Linked DNA regions of Roseimicrobium gellanilyticum. The protein of the gene in region 2 interacts with the protein of the main gene of each other region in a pairwise test. Links are inferred from orthologs where the notes say so. Each region holds a gene or a part of one and is shown on either strand. Other genes may lie near its edges.

What was found.
Region 1: the proteins of dprA (region 2) and recA interact in binary tests that used the Bacillus subtilis proteins (3 or more experiments, as listed by UniProt). The link is inferred for Roseimicrobium gellanilyticum from one-to-one orthologs.

Annotation. Positions count from the first base shown.
Region 1 is NZ_QNRR01000003.1:358,654-367,660, forward strand. Bases 5,158-8,112 are described here. They hold recA (recombinase RecA), read left to right. Parts: upstream 5,158-6,054; coding sequence 6,055-7,170; downstream 7,171-8,112. Other genes in these bases: DES53_RS11460 (TlpA family protein disulfide reductase), read left to right, coding at 5,158-5,838; DES53_RS11470 (polysaccharide deacetylase family protein), read left to right, coding at 7,329-8,112. Also shown: DES53_RS11440 (magnetosome magnetite crystal formation protein family), read left to right, coding at 1-272; DES53_RS11445 (DUF4282 domain-containing protein), read left to right, coding at 301-657; DES53_RS11450 (type II secretion system F family protein), read left to right, coding at 731-1,711; DES53_RS11455 (fibronectin type III domain-containing protein), read left to right, coding at 1,912-3,069; more of DES53_RS11460, read left to right, coding at 3,076-5,157; more of DES53_RS11470, read left to right, coding at 8,113-8,177; DES53_RS11475 (SDR family NAD(P)-dependent oxidoreductase), read left to right, coding at 8,267-9,007. UniProt on the Bacillus subtilis protein: Multifunctional protein involved in homologous recombination, DNA repair and competence.
Region 2 is NZ_QNRR01000008.1:149,346-158,285, reverse strand. Bases 6,053-8,940 are described here. They hold dprA (DNA-processing protein DprA), read right to left. Parts: upstream 8,103-8,940; coding sequence 7,002-8,102; downstream 6,053-7,001. Other genes in these bases: aroB (3-dehydroquinate synthase), read right to left, coding at 8,123-8,940; DES53_RS21005 (M56 family metallopeptidase), read left to right, coding at 6,053-6,980. In the rest of the region: DES53_RS21030 (CoA-binding protein), read right to left, coding at 1-31; DES53_RS21025 (hypothetical protein), read left to right, coding at 129-347; DES53_RS21020 (alpha/beta hydrolase), read left to right, coding at 414-1,682; DES53_RS21015 (phytanoyl-CoA dioxygenase family protein), read right to left, coding at 1,933-2,943; DES53_RS21010 (BlaI/MecI/CopY family transcriptional regulator), read left to right, coding at 3,100-3,531; more of DES53_RS21005, read left to right, coding at 3,528-6,052. UniProt on the Bacillus subtilis protein: Protein that helps load RecA onto ssDNA during transformation. Binds cooperatively to circular ssDNA, is able to bridge different segments of DNA. Favors the loading of RecA onto SsbA- or SsbB-coated ssDNA and formation of RecA-DNA filaments.

The DNA.
Region 1 (9,007 bases), on a different replicon or contig from region 2:
CATTCGGCAATGTGATCGGGCCTCTCGTGATCTGGCTCAGCAAGCGCGAGACCATGCCCCTGGTGGATCGGGAAGGAAAGGAGTCGGTGAATTTCCAGATCTCCGTCACCATCTATGCTCTTGTTTCGCTGGTTCTGGCGTTCTTCTGCATCGGCATTCCCCTGCTCATCGCCGTGGGTGTGTTTGCGGTCGTCTTTGCCGTCCTTGCCTCCATCGAAGCCAGCAAGGGAAACTCGTACAAATACCCTCTCTGCATCCGTTTCATCAATTGACCTGACCGTGGTGCCCTAACACCTCTTCATGCCGCTCCCCATGGATGAGACCAATCCCCAAATCTCCGAAGCACGCCCCGAGGAAAAGAAGGACATACTTGATGCCCTGCTGGACCTCTCCTTCCGCACGGCCATCACGCCGAAGATTGCCCGCTGGCTCTACATCATGGGCCTGGTGATTTCCGGTCTTCTGGCGGCGAGGTGGGTGCTTGCCGCCTTCAGTGTGGGCCAGGGTGGCGGTCTCTTCGCAGGGGTGGTGGCGATCTTTTTCGCCCCCATTCTCTTCGTCATCTACGCCCTCATCACCCGTGTGGCGCTGGAGGTCGTGCTTGCCGTTTTTTCCATTGCAGAGTCACTCAAGAACATCGAGCGCCGGAAGCTGTAGACCGAACCGGAAATCCACCCGGACAACAAAGTCTGGGATTGGTTTCCCCAGGTCGTTGTGATTCCATCCGCACATGACCAACCGCCAGCGCGCGCAGATTTTTCATGAGATGGGCAAACTCCTGCGCGCGGGAGTGCACCTGGATCGCTCGGTGGATCTCCTCCTGGAGCAGGGCCCTGCAGCACCGGTGCGGAGCTGGCTGGAAGGTCTGAAACAGGGGCTCGCCGCCCGACTGAGCGTGGCGGAGGCTGTGGCGAAGAATGGGGCTACGCGTCCCCTTGAAACCAGCCTGCTCGCAGCCGGAGAAAAGGGAGGCAGGCTGGAGAATTCCTTCGAACACCTGGCGAGCTACTATGACCTGCGCCAGCGGAGCCGGGACAAGGCGATTGGAGCGCTCATCTATCCCTTCATCCTCCTGCACCTCGGTCTTTTCGTTCCGGACTTCGGCGGGATCATGCAGGGAAAAGGGCTCGGAGGATTGCTCCCGGACTTTCTAAACCGGCTCATCATCGCCTGGACGTTGATCCTGGCAGTGGGGATAGCTGCGAAGATGGCCTTGAAAGCTGCAACGACGTCCACGGCAATTGACGGGTTGCTGAATTCGATACCCCTCGTGGGCGGTGTCCGCCGCCATTGGGCGCTGGCCCGTTTCTGTCAGGTGTTCCAGACCTGCCTGCTCGCCGCCCTGCGCATCTCGGACACACTGAGGCTGGCTGGCGATGCCTCGCAGAGTGCCGTGCTGGAGGACGCCGGCAAACAAGCGGCAGCGAAGGTGGAAAAGGGTGAGCAACTCACCCCTTCCATGCGCGGTACAGGGGCCTTTCCCATCACCTTCATGCAATCCATCGCCACCGCTGAGGAAACCGGTACGCTCGACATCGAAATGGGACGCTGGGCCGCAGCGGAATCCGAGCTTGCCTCCCAAGCGCAAAACCGGGCAGCGGAATGGCTGCCACGCATCTTCTACGTCATCGTCGTGTTTTACGTTGCGTACCGAATCGTGAGTGGGTTTGCCAGCTACTTCAACGGGTTGAACAGCATGCTGGGTGCGTAGGACCGTCGATAAACAATTCCGGGCTACTTATTCGAACGCCCGCGCATTTCCGGACTGAACATGCCTTCAGTGAGTGGCGGAAATGTTACTCCATTTGCGCCATTGTAATATGGTATGGAATATTTTCTTGCGGCGCATAAGCGCATCTGAAATGATGCGTGCGAGTCCAGAACACACAGCGTTTTCCCCCATCGCGTATCATGGAGTGGTTCTACCTCGCCCTGCTGGCACCCTTTATCCTGGTCCCTGTCGTGCTGCTCTTTGGGTATGCGGGATGCGGCAAGTTTGGCGTCAAACACGAGCTTACGCTCACGCATACGATTGACGGCACCACCGTCACGCTCACCTGGACCGCCGGTCCCGTGGGAACGATGAGATACCAAATCTCACGCGGTGAGGAGGGAGAGGATATCGAACAGATCTCCACGGCCCCCAGCACACAAACCCAGTATGCTGATACAGGCCGCCCGGAACTGGCCAAATATTTCTACACTGTCATCGCTCTGAATGGAGAGAATGACGAAGCAGCAAAGTCCAATCAACTGGAGGTGGACATTCCCCTCCTGGCTCCATCAAATCTCAAGGCCGTTGCGATTGAGGCGAACAAGGTCCGTCTCACCTGGACGAATGACGCCAATTCCAGAGCCAACCGCAACGTGGTTCACCGCTTCCGAGCTGGCACTACCACGGATTTTGTAGACACGGACATTGCCCGCGCAGAGGCGCACGAGGACGTCACGCCATCTGCTGCCACGGATTTCAGCTATCAGATCGCCAGTCGACTGGTCGAGGCCGGAACCTCCGGCACCTCGATCTTCGTACCTCCGACGCCAGTAAACGTCGAGACCACGACTCCCCCACCCCCTGTAGAAAACCCTGTACTGGTCTTCCCCGCCACGCCCGCGCCTCCGCCGACCAGGGAGTCATCCAACGTGGGAGACTGTCTCATCCAACGCTTCCCCAGCGAACAGCTGCGTGCGGGAGGCAACAGACTGCGCGTCACCTTTCGCGCCGCTCCCAATGGTCTGGGATTCAAAAGAGTTACTGTCTCCCAACCCGCTCGCAGCGGAGACGATTTTGACTCTCACACGGATCTGAAAACGATTGAGACCAATTTCGACCTGTCCGCCACTGGACCCACGGTGCGCACTGTCGACTACGTGCTGGACCCGGCTCAGGATCTTCTCATTGCTTTCGACGTGAAGGACAATGCGGGCATGGTGCCCGTGGTAGACGGTGTGGCTGGCTGCACCGTCTATCAGCAGGACAACACCGCGCAGGCAGACAGCATGGAACGCAGCGGCTTCCGGACCTTCAACAACACCCTGGTCATCGTTGAAAAAATCGAGGTCGTATAACCCGCCATGGCCAATTCAATTACGGGACAGTTCGATGCGGCGCTGCAGATCAGCGTACAGCGGATCAATGGGTTGCTGGCCACCATGCACCAAAATCGCTGGGAACGGGAGCAAAACCCCAACTCCAAGCTGGCCACCTTTCCCCACACGGACAAAATCCGACTGGGACCACTGCCGTTTCACATTGACCCTGCCTTGCTGCAGATCGCGGTGTGGTTCCAGAATCGTGGGGAGGGAAACGCCGAAAACGCTCCCAACCCGAATGACTCCGGCCTCTCAAGCTTTTTGAACGGCCTGCCGCCAGAAACAGCTGCGGGACTCATGGAGCATTTTGTGAACTGGCACAGTGCTGCCACCTCTGCCACGGAAGCTGCCGGCAGCATGGCGAGGGGGTTGGCTGAGGTGCAGATTTCCGCCCCGTCCATCAGCCTGGCCAACGGCGACATGAACAAGGTCACCGTGCATGTTTTCATTCGCGCGCGCTACCTCGCGGACAGCCCCAGCCCTCTGCTGCCGGAGCGCATTCACGGAGAGGTGCGCATCGGTTACGAAATGAAGCGTGAAGGAAACTCGCTCAAGGTCGTGCCCTCGGAGGACGACAGCAAGATTTCCTTCATCTCAGCAACCTCGATCGCGCACGTCGTAACGGCTGCCATTACCAAGGAAATCATCTTGCTGGTGCGCGAGCGTTTCCGGCCCAACTTCGTGGATGTCACGAGTGACTTTGGCTTCTCTGCAGCCTTCAAGGCACTGGGCAGCGGTTCCAGCCAGGTGCTCGCCATGCCGGTATCTCTCACGCCGGACGGAGTGCCTGCGGGAAACGTCGACAGCCTGAACAGTGCCTGGTTGGGGAATCAGGATTTCGCGCTGGCCGTGAGCAAGGAGTTCGTGGGAGGGAAATTCGAACCTGCGCTGGCGCCACTGCGCGGTTTCAGCGTGAGGTTCACGGTGAATGTGGATGTCCTGATTTTTGGTTTCAGCGTCGCCGAATTCACGCTGCGAATTCTGGACGCGCGGCTGGAGTGGAGTGCCGGACTCGTGACGCTGAGGATCGATGCCAAGCTCCTGGCATCAGTGGCCTTTGGAGCGATTCGAGATTCCTATGATATTGTCGTGACCCAGAAGATGCGCTTCCAGCTGGCTTCGGGAATGGTCACTCTCACGGCTGTCGACGGCGATCTCCATGTCACCGGCGCACCGACGGAATTTGGCATCCATGATGAGGCGTGGAAAGCCGCGCGTGATGCCCGCAATCGATCATTACCCGCGGTGCAGCAGATGGTTCCCAAGCTGTTCCAGGATGGCGAATCCCCGGGCATCGGCAAAGGAGCGCTCCGACGCATCGGAGTGGCTCTGCGCAGGTTCGACACGAATCTTGCGGTGGCGTACAAGATCCTGGAGGTCAACAGCAGCGGGATCATTGTGCGGGGCGCCATCTCCGGTGGGAAACGCATGGCCCCCATCGCGGACATCGGGAGTGCCGACGGCGGCGACAGCTACACCGCCCTGCATAGCTGGATACCTGGAGGCCGGATCGAAAAGCTGCAGTGGGGCATGTGGGAAAAAGTGCCCTTCCAGAAGGCCCTCGCCACATCCGGGCTGTTGTGGACCCTGCCGTGGGAAGGCATGCCAAAATTCTCCGGGGAGGAGACAGAACATTTCATGTTTCCTCATGCATGGACGCTGCCGCGCAGCACCACGGTGTGCCTCACCATCTATGGCTCCCGGAGGGATCTCAGGGGTGTGGTGGAAGATGATGTGTGGGGAGCGGATAACACCCGCGGGGCGTGCGCTCCGGTGGAACTCCCGCCTATTTTCATCGACGCGCACTGGAAGGAGTTCAAGATCCCCAACATCTGGCCGGACTTCACCGGAGAAGCGATTCTGGAGGATCTCATCTTTGCCCATATCGATGCCTCGGTGCCGGACTGGCCAGGAGGTGAACTGACCACCAATCATCTTGTGCATTTCATGGACTGGAGCGCGGAGCAGCCCATGCAGGTCATCCACGAGGCATTGGGCATGATGAAGAAAAAACAATTTTCTCTTTCGCTCATGGTCGTGGTGCCGCAGGGAAGCCTCAAGGTATCACGCTACGAAATGGAGGAGAAACTCGGCCTCGCGGGTCCCCACGAAAAAATTGGCCAGAAGAAAGGCCAGTCCCCGGTGCACATTCAAGTGGTGGAGGATCTGAACCGAGGCTGGTCTGAAGTGTTCCATGCAAGCGGCACGCCGGCGACATATTTTGTGAATGCACACCGACAGCGGGTCTGGGACATGGATGGTCCCGTGGACCCCGGTGAACTCGCGGCTGTGCTGGACAAGCAGATCGTACCCGCCCCCGCCGCGCGAAATCGGCTTCCCGCACTGGTCACTCGCCCGGGAAACAGCCTGCCTCCCATCAACTTCGTGGATGATCAGGGCAATGCGATGCGCCTGCGGGACTTTTCCAAGAAGGAGCTGAAGCTCTGCTTCTGGAATGCGTCCTCCCGACCGTGCATCCGCGAGTTGCAGCGGTTGGAGGAGATGCAAAAGGCGGATGGCGATCTGGTAGTGGTAGGGCTTTGCGGCGATGAAGATGCGAAGGTAATCTCCCGCATACGTGAGCAGTACCAGCTCTCCATGATTCTGGCGCAGGACCCGGAACGGACCAATGCCCGGAAGCTCAAGGTGCGCTGCTGGCCCACCACACTGAGCATTGGCCATGAGAACATTCTCCACAGCATCCAGTACGGCTACCCGATGAAGGGGGGCCTGGGGAAGGAGTAGCTGGTCCCACGCGGTGGCTCCCCCTGCCAAAAAGTTCTCGGCTGCCATTGCCAGCCGTGGGCAGCTCGGGTAATGCTCGGCCTTTCCCCTTTCTCGGGACCAGACGTTTCCGGAGGTGGGGTAAATATTTGCAATTTGCCCTTGCCTTTTCTGTTCATTCGAACATCATCGGCAAATTCCAAAGAATTCGTCCACTGAACATTCATCCGACACATCATGGCCCGCGCACCCAAAGAAGCACCCTCCTCTGAATCCTCCGCCCAGAACAAGATTGCGGAGGCGCGAGCCCGGAACCTCGACCAGGCGATCCAGCAGATCCAGAAGGATTATGGCGAAGGCGCCATTCTCCGCATGGATGAGAGCTCCAAGGTCGACATCACGGTGATCCCCACGGGGAACCTCCTCATCGACCAGGCCCTCGGTGTGGGTGGCTTCCCCCGCGGCCGCATTGTGGAAGTGTACGGCCCGGAGTCTTCCGGTAAGACGACCCTGACATTGACGGTCATCGCCCAAGCTCAGAAGGCTGGCGGTCTGGCGGCCTTCATCGACGTGGAACACGCCCTCGACCCCAGCTATGCCCGCAAGCTCGGCGTGAAGATGGAAGAACTCCTCGTCTCCCAGCCCAGCAGTGGTGAAGAAGCCCTGCGCATCTGCGAAACGCTCGTCCGCTCGAATGCCCTGGATGTCATCGTCATCGACTCCGTGGCCGCCCTCGTGACGCGCCAGGAACTGGAAGGTGAAATCGGTGATGCCACCGTGGGCGCACAGGCCCGCCTCATGAGCGCTGCACTGAGGAAGCTCACTGCCATCATCAGCAAGGCGCGCACCTGCTGCGTCTTCACGAACCAGATTCGTGAGAAGGTGGGCATCATGTTCGGCAACCCCGAAACGACGCCGGGCGGCAAGGCCCTGAAGTTCTACGCCAGCGTGCGTGTGGACATCCGCCGCATCGGCGCCATCAAGACCTCGGACGGTACCGTGAGCGGCAACCGCACCAAGGTGAAGATCGTGAAGAACAAGCTGGCCCCGCCCTACACGGAGGCTGAATTCGACCTGATGTACAACGAAGGCATCAGCGGTGTCGGTTCGCTGCTGGATCTGGCGCTCGAGTTCGACATCCTGCAGAAACGTGGCTCCTGGATCAGCTACAAGGGCACGCAACTCGCCCAAGGCCGCGATGCCTGCAAGGAAGCCCTGAAGGGTGACGCCACCCTCTATGCGGAAGTCGAGGTCGCCGTGAAGGAGAAGCTCGCGGAGAAAAACGGCACCAGCACCGGCCGCAGCAGTGGCGGCAGCGGCAGCAGCAGTGAAGGTGATTCCGCTGGTGAGTAGTCGAGCATAGCTCGTTTGTATTTCCTCGTTGCTGGGGACACCGCCCGCATGCCGGGCGGTGTTTATGTTTTTATTGGTCTTGTCGAATGCGGTCGGCTGTAGTGAAACTTCAGTCCGTAGCCTGGGCTCCTCGCCATCCAGGTCAACACGTTCGCCTTATGAAAACGTTCCTTCTGCTCCTTTGTGTGGCGGTGAGCTTGAGTGTGGCTCATGCTCAAACTGCACCGCCGCGTCTGATTGTCCGTGCGGATGACATGGGGTATTCGCATGCGGGCAATGAGGCCATCCTGAAGACGTACAAAGAGGGCATTGCGACCTCGGTGGAAATCATCGTGCCGTCACCCTGGTTTCCCGAGGCGGTGGCGATGCTCACGCAGCGTCCCGAGGTGGATGTGGGCATTCATCTTTGCCTGAGCAGCGAGTGGGACAACGTGAAGTGGCGGCCTCTCACCGAGTGCCCCAGCCTGCGTGATGCGGATGGTTTTTTCTTCCCCATGATCTTCCCAAACAAGAACTATCCGGGACGATCGCTCGCGGAGAACAAGTGGAAGCTCGAAGAGATTGAAAAGGAGTTTCGCGCCCAGATTGAACTGGCGCTGAAAAAGATTCCGCGCATCAGCCATGTGACGCATCACATGGGATGTTCGGAACTCAACAGCGAGGTCTCAGCCATGGCCCAGCGACTGGCGAGCGAGTACAAGCTTGCTCTTGGACCTGGAAGCCTGGGAATGAAACGAGTCAGCTATCAGGGGCCGAAAGGGACCTCTGAAGAGAAGATCGCCAGCTTCATCAAGATGCTCGAAGGCCTGGAGGCAGGGAAGACCCACCTCTTTGTGGATCACCCCGGTCTGGATGTGCCTGAGGTGCGGGCGATTCATCACATCGGCTATGAGAACGTGGCCGTGGACCGGCAGGGGGTGACCGATACCTTCACCAGTCCGAAGGTGCGTGAAGTGATCAAGGCGAGGGGTATCCAGTTGATCAGCTACGGTGATTTGAAGCGGTAGCTTCAAATCTCTCCGGGACTGTCCCATGCGATCCCCGCTTGCATTCAAGGGTGACTTCGCCAACGTCCTTCCCCTCTTCCTTCCCCAACATGAACACTCCTTCCTTCTCCCTCGCGAATCGTGTCGCCTTTGTTTCCGGAACTTCGCGTGGCTTGGGAGAGCGATTCGCCCTCACGCTGGCGCAGGCTGGTGCGGATCTGGTTTTGACGAGCCGCACGCTGAAGTCGCTGGATGACATCAAGAAGCGCATCGAGGACATGGGCCGCAAGGTACTGCCGCTGGAGCTGGATGTGCGTTCGCTGGACAGCATCGTAAACGCGGTGCAGGAGGCGAAGGCCTGCTTCAGCAAGCTGGACATCCTGGTGTGCAATGCCGGCTGCAATGTGCGCAAGCCCGCTGTGGACGTGACCTGGGATGACTGGAATCTGATTCTCGACACCAACCTGCGCGGGTCCTTCTTCCTCGCCCAACAAGCCGCGAAGGAACTCATGATCCCCGCCCAATACGGCCGCGTGATCCTCATCGGCTCAGTGACCTGTGTGGCAGGCTATGCTGGACTCGCTCCTTACGGCGCGAGCCGTGGTGGTGTGAAACAGATGGCCATGGCCCTCGCTGACGATTGGGGCGTCCACGGCATCACTGTGAATGTCCTGGCCCCCGGCTGGTTCAAGACTGCCCAGAATGCGGTGATGTATCAGGATGCCGAGTGGGTGGAGTATCTCAGCGACCGCATCCCGCTGAAGCGCCCCGGCTCCATGGATGACCTCGAAGGACCGCTCGTTTTCCTGGCCAGTGAAGAAAGCCGCTACGTGACCGCCCAGACCCTGCTG
Region 2 (8,940 bases):
TGCTCATCATCCATGGTACGTCAGCCGCCATGGCGAAGCTTCCATCCGATGGCCCTGACCGGCGATTTTCACGAATTTGCACTGGCGGGCTCAGGCACCCCTGTGCTTCTCTTTTCCCTGCGAAAATCATGAAACGCCTCCGCCCCCTCCTCTGCGCCGCACTCGCCCTGTGCTGCCTGCCCATGCTTGCCTCATGCGCCTCGGACGAAGATGAAAGCCCCGCCTCGTACAGCCACAGGCTCAGGGAGAAAAACGACAAGTACTACGAGAAGCAGGAGAAGCGGAAAATGAAACTGCGCGCCCGGCAGAAGCGCGTGGACATGTGGTACGAGAGCCTGATGAACTAGCACGCTTCAGCCATCGGGCTGTGGCAGTGCTTGTGCTTGTGCTGGTGATTCCCCGACACACTCCCTATGAAACGCCTCCCGTGTCTCGCCGCCGCGCTCCCCGTCTCCCTGGCATGCCTCCTCTCCTCCTGCTCCCTGCTCGGACTGCGCAAGCAGGTGGAGAGTCTTGAAGCCCAGGGAGGCATCGCCATCCAGGTCACTCCAGCGCCCAAAGGCCCCGCCCCCACCTACGCCCTCGCGTGGCGCATGGACGGGGACAAGCGCAAGGACTCGGCAGGATTCCAGGAGGTGCGTGAAGACGGGCTGGCCGCCTTTCACCTGCGGCTGGGAGAGGTCTATCGCGTCGGCGCCTTCACGGATGAAAATGACAATCACAAGTACGATGCCGGTGAGCCGCTGGGAGTGCTTCGCGACATCTCACCACGCCCGCTCTCCGATGGCGTGACCGTGAGCCAGATCCTCCCCGTCGCCCTGACACGCGACCACGGTCTGCCCAAGGGTACCGCCATTGAGCGACCAAAGGAGAATCTGGAGCTGGGTGGAAAGGTGAATGTGGCACTGGGAGACGTTGCCTCGTTGAATGAGGCACGCTTTGCCCCGGACACCGGCGGCAGCGGTCTCTGGCGTCCCCTTGATTTCCTCACCACGAACACCCTCGGCATCTACTTCACCGAGCCCTACGACCCCAGGCGCATCCCGGTCGTTTTTGTCTATGGCATCGGCGGCAGCCCGCAGGACTGGCACTACTTCATCAACAACTTTGACCGCACGAAGTACCAGCTCTGGTTCTACCACTATCCCAGCGGCATGAGGCTGGGCCGTGTTTCCAATGTGCTGGCTCAGGGCCTCCGCGGGCTGAAGAAGCGCCATGGATTCTCCAGGTGCCATGTGGTGGCTCACAGCATGGGAGGCCTCGTCTCGCGACCCGCCATCACCGAGGCCGTGGCGGAGGAGGGCGTCAACTTCATCCCGGAGTTCATCAGCATCTCCACACCCTGGGGCGGGCACAAGGCCGCGGAGGCAGGCATCCGCCACCTGAAAAAGCCAGTGCCCTCATGGATCGATGTCGCCCCCAACAGCGACTACCTTGTGAAGATGTACAACACCCCCTTGCCCAAGGGCACCACCCATCACCTGATCTATGGGTCCATCAAGGGTGGTCCATTTTATCTCAGGGGTGAAAATGACGGTGTGGTCACCGTCCAGAGTGAAACCGACCTGCGCGTGAAACAGGCAGCGAAGTCCTGGAGACATTTCATCCACGGCCATGTGGAGATCCTGAACGCGGATGAAACCCTGAAGACCGTGGAAGCGCTGCTGGATGGGAAGGGCTAGGATGGTGCACGTTGTCATCCCGCCGTCGGGTACCATGCCCTTGCCATGTTGCGGGAGGAAGCGGCAAACTTGGACTGCTGGAGCTTGCTCCAGCTTTCTGCAGGCAGCTTGCTGCCGTGAAGCCAGAACTGAGGTGGCTACCCTCCAGCATATTCTGCATCATGAGTAACTTCACGCAGAGCAAGCTCTGCTCCCGAAAGCTGGAGCTAGCTCCAGCACTCCAAATCTCCGACCCGTATTCCGCCCCCCTTCACTTCAGCACCATCTTCCTCAGCCGTGAGTCTGTCTTCTTCACCGGATAGGGAAAGGCAGGCATGAAGGTCTGGGAGAAGTCACAGCGCGTCACGGAGGTGTAGGCATACATCATCTGCAGGCGCGGCTTGTAGGAAAGGCGGCTGCCGTAGTGGAAACAACGGCTGGAGTCGATGAAGAGCACCGTCCCCTTCGGGTAGGCAAAGATCTGCGCCTCCTTCGGATCGATCACGGAGTACATCTCCTCATCCGTCACGCGGTAGCGCACGCCGCGCTTCTGGTAGCCGAGCGCCTTGATGGCGCGATCCGAGACGGACGCCGGAAGGAAATGCCACGGACCACACTCCATCGTGCAATCATCAATGAGCACCAGCACATACACCAGAGGCTGGTCATGCAGATCCATGTGGTAGAGCTGGCTTTCGGAGAAGGGCCCCGGAGGATTCGGGTCCAGGTTCTGATTGGACTCCATGAAGCGAATCCCCGGAGGACGCGTCTTGGAAAGCACCGGGATGGTCTTGAGGTAGTGAATGGCCGTCGCGAGCACATCCGGAGAAGTGACAAAGTCCAGCCACGAGGGATACTTCATCACATCCTCATACACCATGAGATTGCGGAAGTAGGGCTGCTGCACGTCGGTGTGTGACTTTCCTGCACGCTCACGGGCGACCTGCCCTGCCTCATCCAGCAGGCGGTCCAGCCCCGGCAGGGACATGGAGGTATCAATCGCCCAACCATCCTGCATCACCATCTTCGGCGGATAGTGCCCCGGCCCACCATGCTCTTCCATCAGCTCAGTCAGTTTCTTGTCGTACGCCTTCTGGTGCTTCTTCTCCCGTTCCCCATAGCGCCAGCGATTGTAGCGCTTCGCCGCACGCATGAGATTGTTGATGCCCCACTTCTGCATCCCAGGGTCCGTGAGCGCCTGTTTTGCGTGCTTGCTCAGGAGTCGATCCGTGACTTTGGCAATCTTGTCCTTGAAGGTGGGCGGAGGCGGAGGTTTGGCCATGAGGAAGGAGGTCGCTTTGTCCGACAAGACCGGGGTCATATCAAGGATCACGACCGGGAAAATGCGACGGACCAGCACATCTACGATTATTATCGTTGACCATTCCACCAACTCTGCGCATCATTACGATTAATATCGTACACCACTCTTTCCATCATGCCGCGCCCTCCCAAAGTCCGAAACCCCTCCCGTCCGGAACCGACCGAGGCAGAGCTCCCTCTCCTGCGTGTCCTCTGGAACCTCGGCTCCGCCTCCGTGCGTCAGGTGTGGGAGGATCTGGGCGCGAAAGGAAGCTACACCACCGTGCTGAAGCAGTTCCAGGTGATGCATGAGAAGGGCCTCGTCACCCGCGACGAATCCGAACGCACCCACCTCTACCAGGCCGCCATGCCGGAAGAGCGCGTACAACGCAGCCTGCTGGGACGACTCCTGCAGCAGGCCTTCGAAGGCTCCGCCGCCCAGCTCGTCCTCGGCGCCCTCTCCACGAAGAAAGTGTCCGCGGAGGAACGCGCGGAAATACGCAAGCTGCTCGACAACCTCGACGCGGAAGAAGACGCGAAACCAGCCAGCAAGACGAAGAAGTCATGAGCACCTTCCTCCAATCCCCCTGGCTCAAAGACCTCGGCTGGGTGCTGGTGCATTCGCTGTGGCAGGGCGCCACCCTCTGGGCGCTGCTGGCACTTGTGTTTGCCGTGGGACGTCATCATCTCTCCGCCGCTGCGAAGCACCGGCTGGCGTGGCTCACGCTGACGGCCCTCGCACTCGTCCCGGTGATCACGATGATCTGGATGCAGGTCGGCAAACCGGAAAAGCCGCAACCCGCACAACACGTCTACGCCAGCATCGCACCAGCCGCATCCAAATCACCTGCACCCCCACCTCCCGCGGCCTCCCCTGAGAAATCAGACGTCACCGTGGTGCCACTGTCCACCGCACCACCCACGCGCCCCACCGACGCCTTTGTTGTTGCCGAAGCCTCGAAGACGTCATGGGTGGCACAGCTTCCCATCTGGTTTGCCACCGCGTGGCTCGCTGGCCTCACGCTTCTCACCATCCGTCTTCTCTTTGGTTGGAGATGGATTGCAGGACTGAAACATACAGGCACCGATCCAGAGCCTGCTTGGCTTGCCCAGTTCGTCGAATGGGCCAATCGTGCCGGTCTTCGCCATGTGCGCGTGCTGGTGTGCCCCGCGCTCGGCGTCCCACTCGTCGTGGGCTGGTTGCGCCCCGTGATTTGTTTTCCTGCGTCGCTACTCTCACGGCTCAGCCTCGCGGAAGTGGAGTCCCTCATGCTGCATGAGCTCGCGCATCTGAAGCGTCGTGATCCCCTCCTCCAGTTCTGGGTTACCGTGGTGGAGACACTTCTCTTCCACAACCCCGCCGCGCACGCCCTCGCCAGCACCGTGCGTCAAACTGGCGAACTCGCCTGCGACGACCTCGTGCTGCAATGGAAAGGCGATGGCAAAACCTATGCGCGCGCCCTCGCCGCCGCGGAGGAGTGGCGCGGCGCCCAGTTCGCCCTCGCCGCCACCGGCATGGGATCGTTGAAACATCGCATCCAGCGCATCCTCGGCCTCGGCGAGCACGGCCGCCTCACATCTCTCCCCGAGCGCTTCGGCATCACCAGTGTGGCGGGCATTGCGCTTTACTTCGTCGTCTGCGGTCTGGCCGTTCCTCGCATCGCCCGCGCCCTCACACCAGAGGAGCGTATCACCGTCATCAATCAAGAACGCGAGGCCTTGAAGATTACCGAGGACAATGCCGCTCCCCAAGAAATCAAGGCTACCGGCACTGTGCGCACCGCCGACGGATCCAAGCCCAAGGAGGACATCGGCCTCACCGCCTGGTCCAAGGGCTACACGTCCTTCTACTCTGGCAACAGAGTTGGTCAGCAAGAAACCGTCAGGGGCAAGGGCAGCCGCATGCATGTGGGCTCATGGACTCCTGGGTATGCCCCCGCCATAACTCAGGCCACGTTTGATGGTCCAGACAAGAACCACGGTGCTTTCGAGCTCGTCATCGAACGAGGATTCCCCGCCGTTCTCAAGCTGGTGGACAAGGATGGACAACCCATTCCCGACGCCGAGCTCAGTTGCACCGTTTACCTCGCTCCTGAATGCGACTTCTATCGGCAAGGACCATTACGCACTGACGCAGCAGGCACCTGCATTCCCGGGAACACTCTGGAGGGACTTAGCTTCCGATTCGACATCCGCGCTTATGGCTACCAGTGGAATCGCTTTCAGGACGTTCGCTTCGAGAAGGACAAGCCCGTCACGCTGACACTCGTCAAGAGCACCCCCATCGTCGGCACGGTGGCAGATGCGCGGACCCAGCAGCCCATTGCTGGAGTGAATGTGCTGTGCGAGATGCGGAGACGGGATAACGGAGCCTTCAACCACGGTTATGGCTACGGCATCATGCCCCGGATGAACGCCGAGCCCTCCGATGCCCAGGGAAAGCTGGCACTCAATATCTGCCATCCCAATGACACCTACGACCTTCTCCTTGAAGCCCCCGGCTATGGCAGAAAATTTGTGCAGATGGGCGGAGAGAGTGGTGTGTTCAAGTTCGAACTCGAACCCGAACTTGTGTTCTCCGGCACGATTGAAGACCCGGAGAAAAAGGTGATGCGGAAGGACTCCAACATCTATCTCCGGCTCGACCAGGATTTCGGCCCAAGCGGAGGCGCGGTCGATTTACCCCTAAGCGTGAAGGCAGACGCATCGAACACTGCCTCCTTCGAGTTCCGCCAGCTATCCCCGGGAAAGCTCAAACTGAGAGTCTATGAGAAAGAGTGGGAAACCGACTTCACCTCGAGCATGAAGGATCTCCGATTCCGCATCGAAGACGGGACCTTGAAATGTCTCTCGATACCCGAGAAAGCGACTCCCTCGGCTGAGGCCACACGCGAAGTGGAACTCGTATTCACCACGCCGAAAGGCAGCCCTCCCTTCAATGGTGAAGTACCCCTGGTCATCAAGAACTCGACCGTCACCTCCCACAAGGTCACCGACGGCATTTGCAGAGTCCGCGCCCCATTGAACACCCAGTTGAACATCTACTCCGGCGGCATCACCGGATACCGGTTTGATCGGAAGTGGGAGAAAATCGAGGCTGGTGACGGACCTCTGCACATCGACATCCCCATGGAGCCAGCGGGAGCCATCAGTGGCGACATCCGCATGTATCCTGGATTTCAAGTGGGACGCAGCGACCCCTATCTCATCCTGCTAAAATACGAGGACCGGGCCGGAGAGTGGCAGACCGTGCACAACGACTCCGGCCAGCTGCTCAAGGTCCTGGATCACGGCTCCCGGTTCTTCATCTCTCCCGTCTCGCTGAATGCCAGGTACCGCATCCTCATCCGCCACGATACATCCATCACCGCGACACCGGAGTTTGTCGTCGATGAAGCGACTCCCCTGATGCGGAAAGACATCTCCTTTCCCGATGGGGACACTCTTCGCGGCACTGTGCTCCAGCCTGACGGCACCCCCATGGAAGGCGGCAACATCTACCTGATCTACAAGGAACCGGCGCACCGCATCACCAGCTCCAATCTGCCGATCAAATCCGATGGCACCTTTGAGCTTCCCCACATGAACTTCGATGTCGATGGCCTATACTACCTCTCGGTGCCGGCCACTCGTGGCATCGCACCGCTGATTGCCAGGCTGAATGGTCCAGCCTCCCCACTACGGTTGCAGCGGGAGTCCGCAAACGCCGTGGAGGGCGTGGTTGTTGGACTGGATGGCGCTCCACTTCAGGGGGTGAAGTTGCACTTTGCTCCTGTGGAGGTTCCCACTCAGACCAGCTTTGTGGACATCGCGGACAGCCTCGCCGCAGATTCCCCCACGGACGCGGAAGGAAAGTTCCGCGTGTCCACGCTTCCTGCCGGCAAGTTCAGGGTCTTCTTCGGCTGGGAATACATCTGGGCAACCGGCGACCAGCATTCCATGGATGATCCTGCGCACATGGTCGAGGCCCCGATGCCCGCCGGCAAAGCCTACAAATTCGTTCTCAAAAAGCGGTAACCCACTGTCTCATACTTCCCATCACACCATCCGTACGTAGAACTTGCCCGGCAGTGGACGGACCACGCGCTTCATCTCCAGCTTCATCAGCGTGGCGGAGACCACCGGCATGGCGAGGCCGGTGCTGGCGGCAATGTCATTGATGTGGGTTTCCGTCGTACCCAGCACGGCATAGACCTTTTCTTCATCTCCCGCTAGCATGGCGGAGGGCTTCGACTCGGAGGTCACTGGGGCCTTCGGCTGCGTGGGGAAGAGCGTCATCAAATCATCCAGCACCTCAGAGCCATCCATGATGAGCTTCGCGCCTTCCTGAATGAGCTTGTTGCAGCCATGCGAGCTGGGTCGGTCAATGTTTCCCGGCACCGCGTATACCGTGCGCCCTTGCTCGGCAGCCTGTTGCGCGGTGATGAGCGAGCCACTGCGTGTGGGTGCCTCCACCACGATGATGCCTGTGCTCCAGCCGCTCACGATGCGATTGCGCAGGGGAAAGGTCTGCTTGTCTGGAGGGCGGTCCACAGGGAACTCGCTGACCACCGCGCCTTGCGAAGCAATGCGCTCTGCCAGCGCCTTGTTCTCTGGTGGATACAGCTCACCATGACCGGAGCCAATGACCGCGATGGTTCGCCCCTTGCTCGCCAGCGCGCCTTCGTGCGCGGCGGTATCGATGCCACGAGCCAGGCCGCTGATCACCGTGTAGCCCGCATACGCGAGCTGGAAGGAAAATTTCTTCGCCGTGGCCAATCCATACTGCGTGGCATGACGTGAGCCCACGATGCCAAGCGCATTCGCATCGCGTTCCGTGATCTTCCCCTTCACATAGAGAAGGACGGGCGGATCATGTATCTGCCGCAGCAGGCGCGGGTAGAGAGGATCCTCCCGTGTGAGCAGTGTCAGTTCTTCTTCATTCACCCGACGCAGTTCACGCGTGAGATCGATGCGATTCTCCCAGTCCGCGACCGCACCGGCGAGCTCCTCACCGAAGCCCTCCACACGCACAATCTCCTTCGCACTCGCACCGAGCACCTGCTCCGGCGAACCAAAGAAGTCGAGCAAACGCTGCACACGCACCGGCCCGATCTTGGGCAGGAGATTCAGCGCGAGGTAAGCTTCCGTGCGTGTCATGACTGCTGCCCAATGCGTCGCTAGTAGCGCAGTCCCTTGATGGCATTCACAATGTTCTCCTCCGTGACGTCCTTGCTCACGAAAGCATCCCCGAGCGAGCGCAGCAGCACGAAGCGGATCTTGCCATCGCTGAATTTCTTATCGTGCTTCATATAGGCGAGGATGGTGTCCGCAGTCATGCCATCGGGAAGACGGCTGGGCATGTTGAAGCGCTTGATGAGGTTCGCAATCTTGCCGCGTGCCACCGGCGGCAGGCCGGAGAGCTGGCAGGACAGACTCGCAGCGGCAATCATGCCCAGGGAGATCGCCTCGCCATGGAGCAACTCACCATACCCGGCGCTCGCCTCGATGGCGTGGCCGATGGTGTGGCCGAAGTTCAGCAGTGCACGTGTACCGGTGGTCTCGTGCTCATCCTCTTCCACGATGCGCGCCTTGATCGCCACATTGCGCCGGATGAGATCCGCGAGGTCCCCTTCCCCATCTGCCACTTGCTGGATGGCCTCAAACATGAGCGGATCACGGATGGCGGCATGCTTGATGATTTCCGCGAAGCCCTCGGCATACTCCCGTTGTGGCAGGCTGTTGAGCGTGCTCACATCCGCGAGCACCAGGCCAGGCTGGCAGAAAGTGCCCAACAGGTTCTTCCCTTCCGGAGTGTTCACGCCCGTCTTCCCACCGACGCTGGAGTCCACCTGAGAAAGCACCGTGGTGGGGATCTGGATGAACGGAATGCCGCGCAGGAAGATCGACGCCGCAAATCCCGCAAGGTCACCGATGACTCCGCCACCCAGCGCCACGAGGAAGGACTTCCGGTCCAGCCCTGCGCGCAGCATCTGGC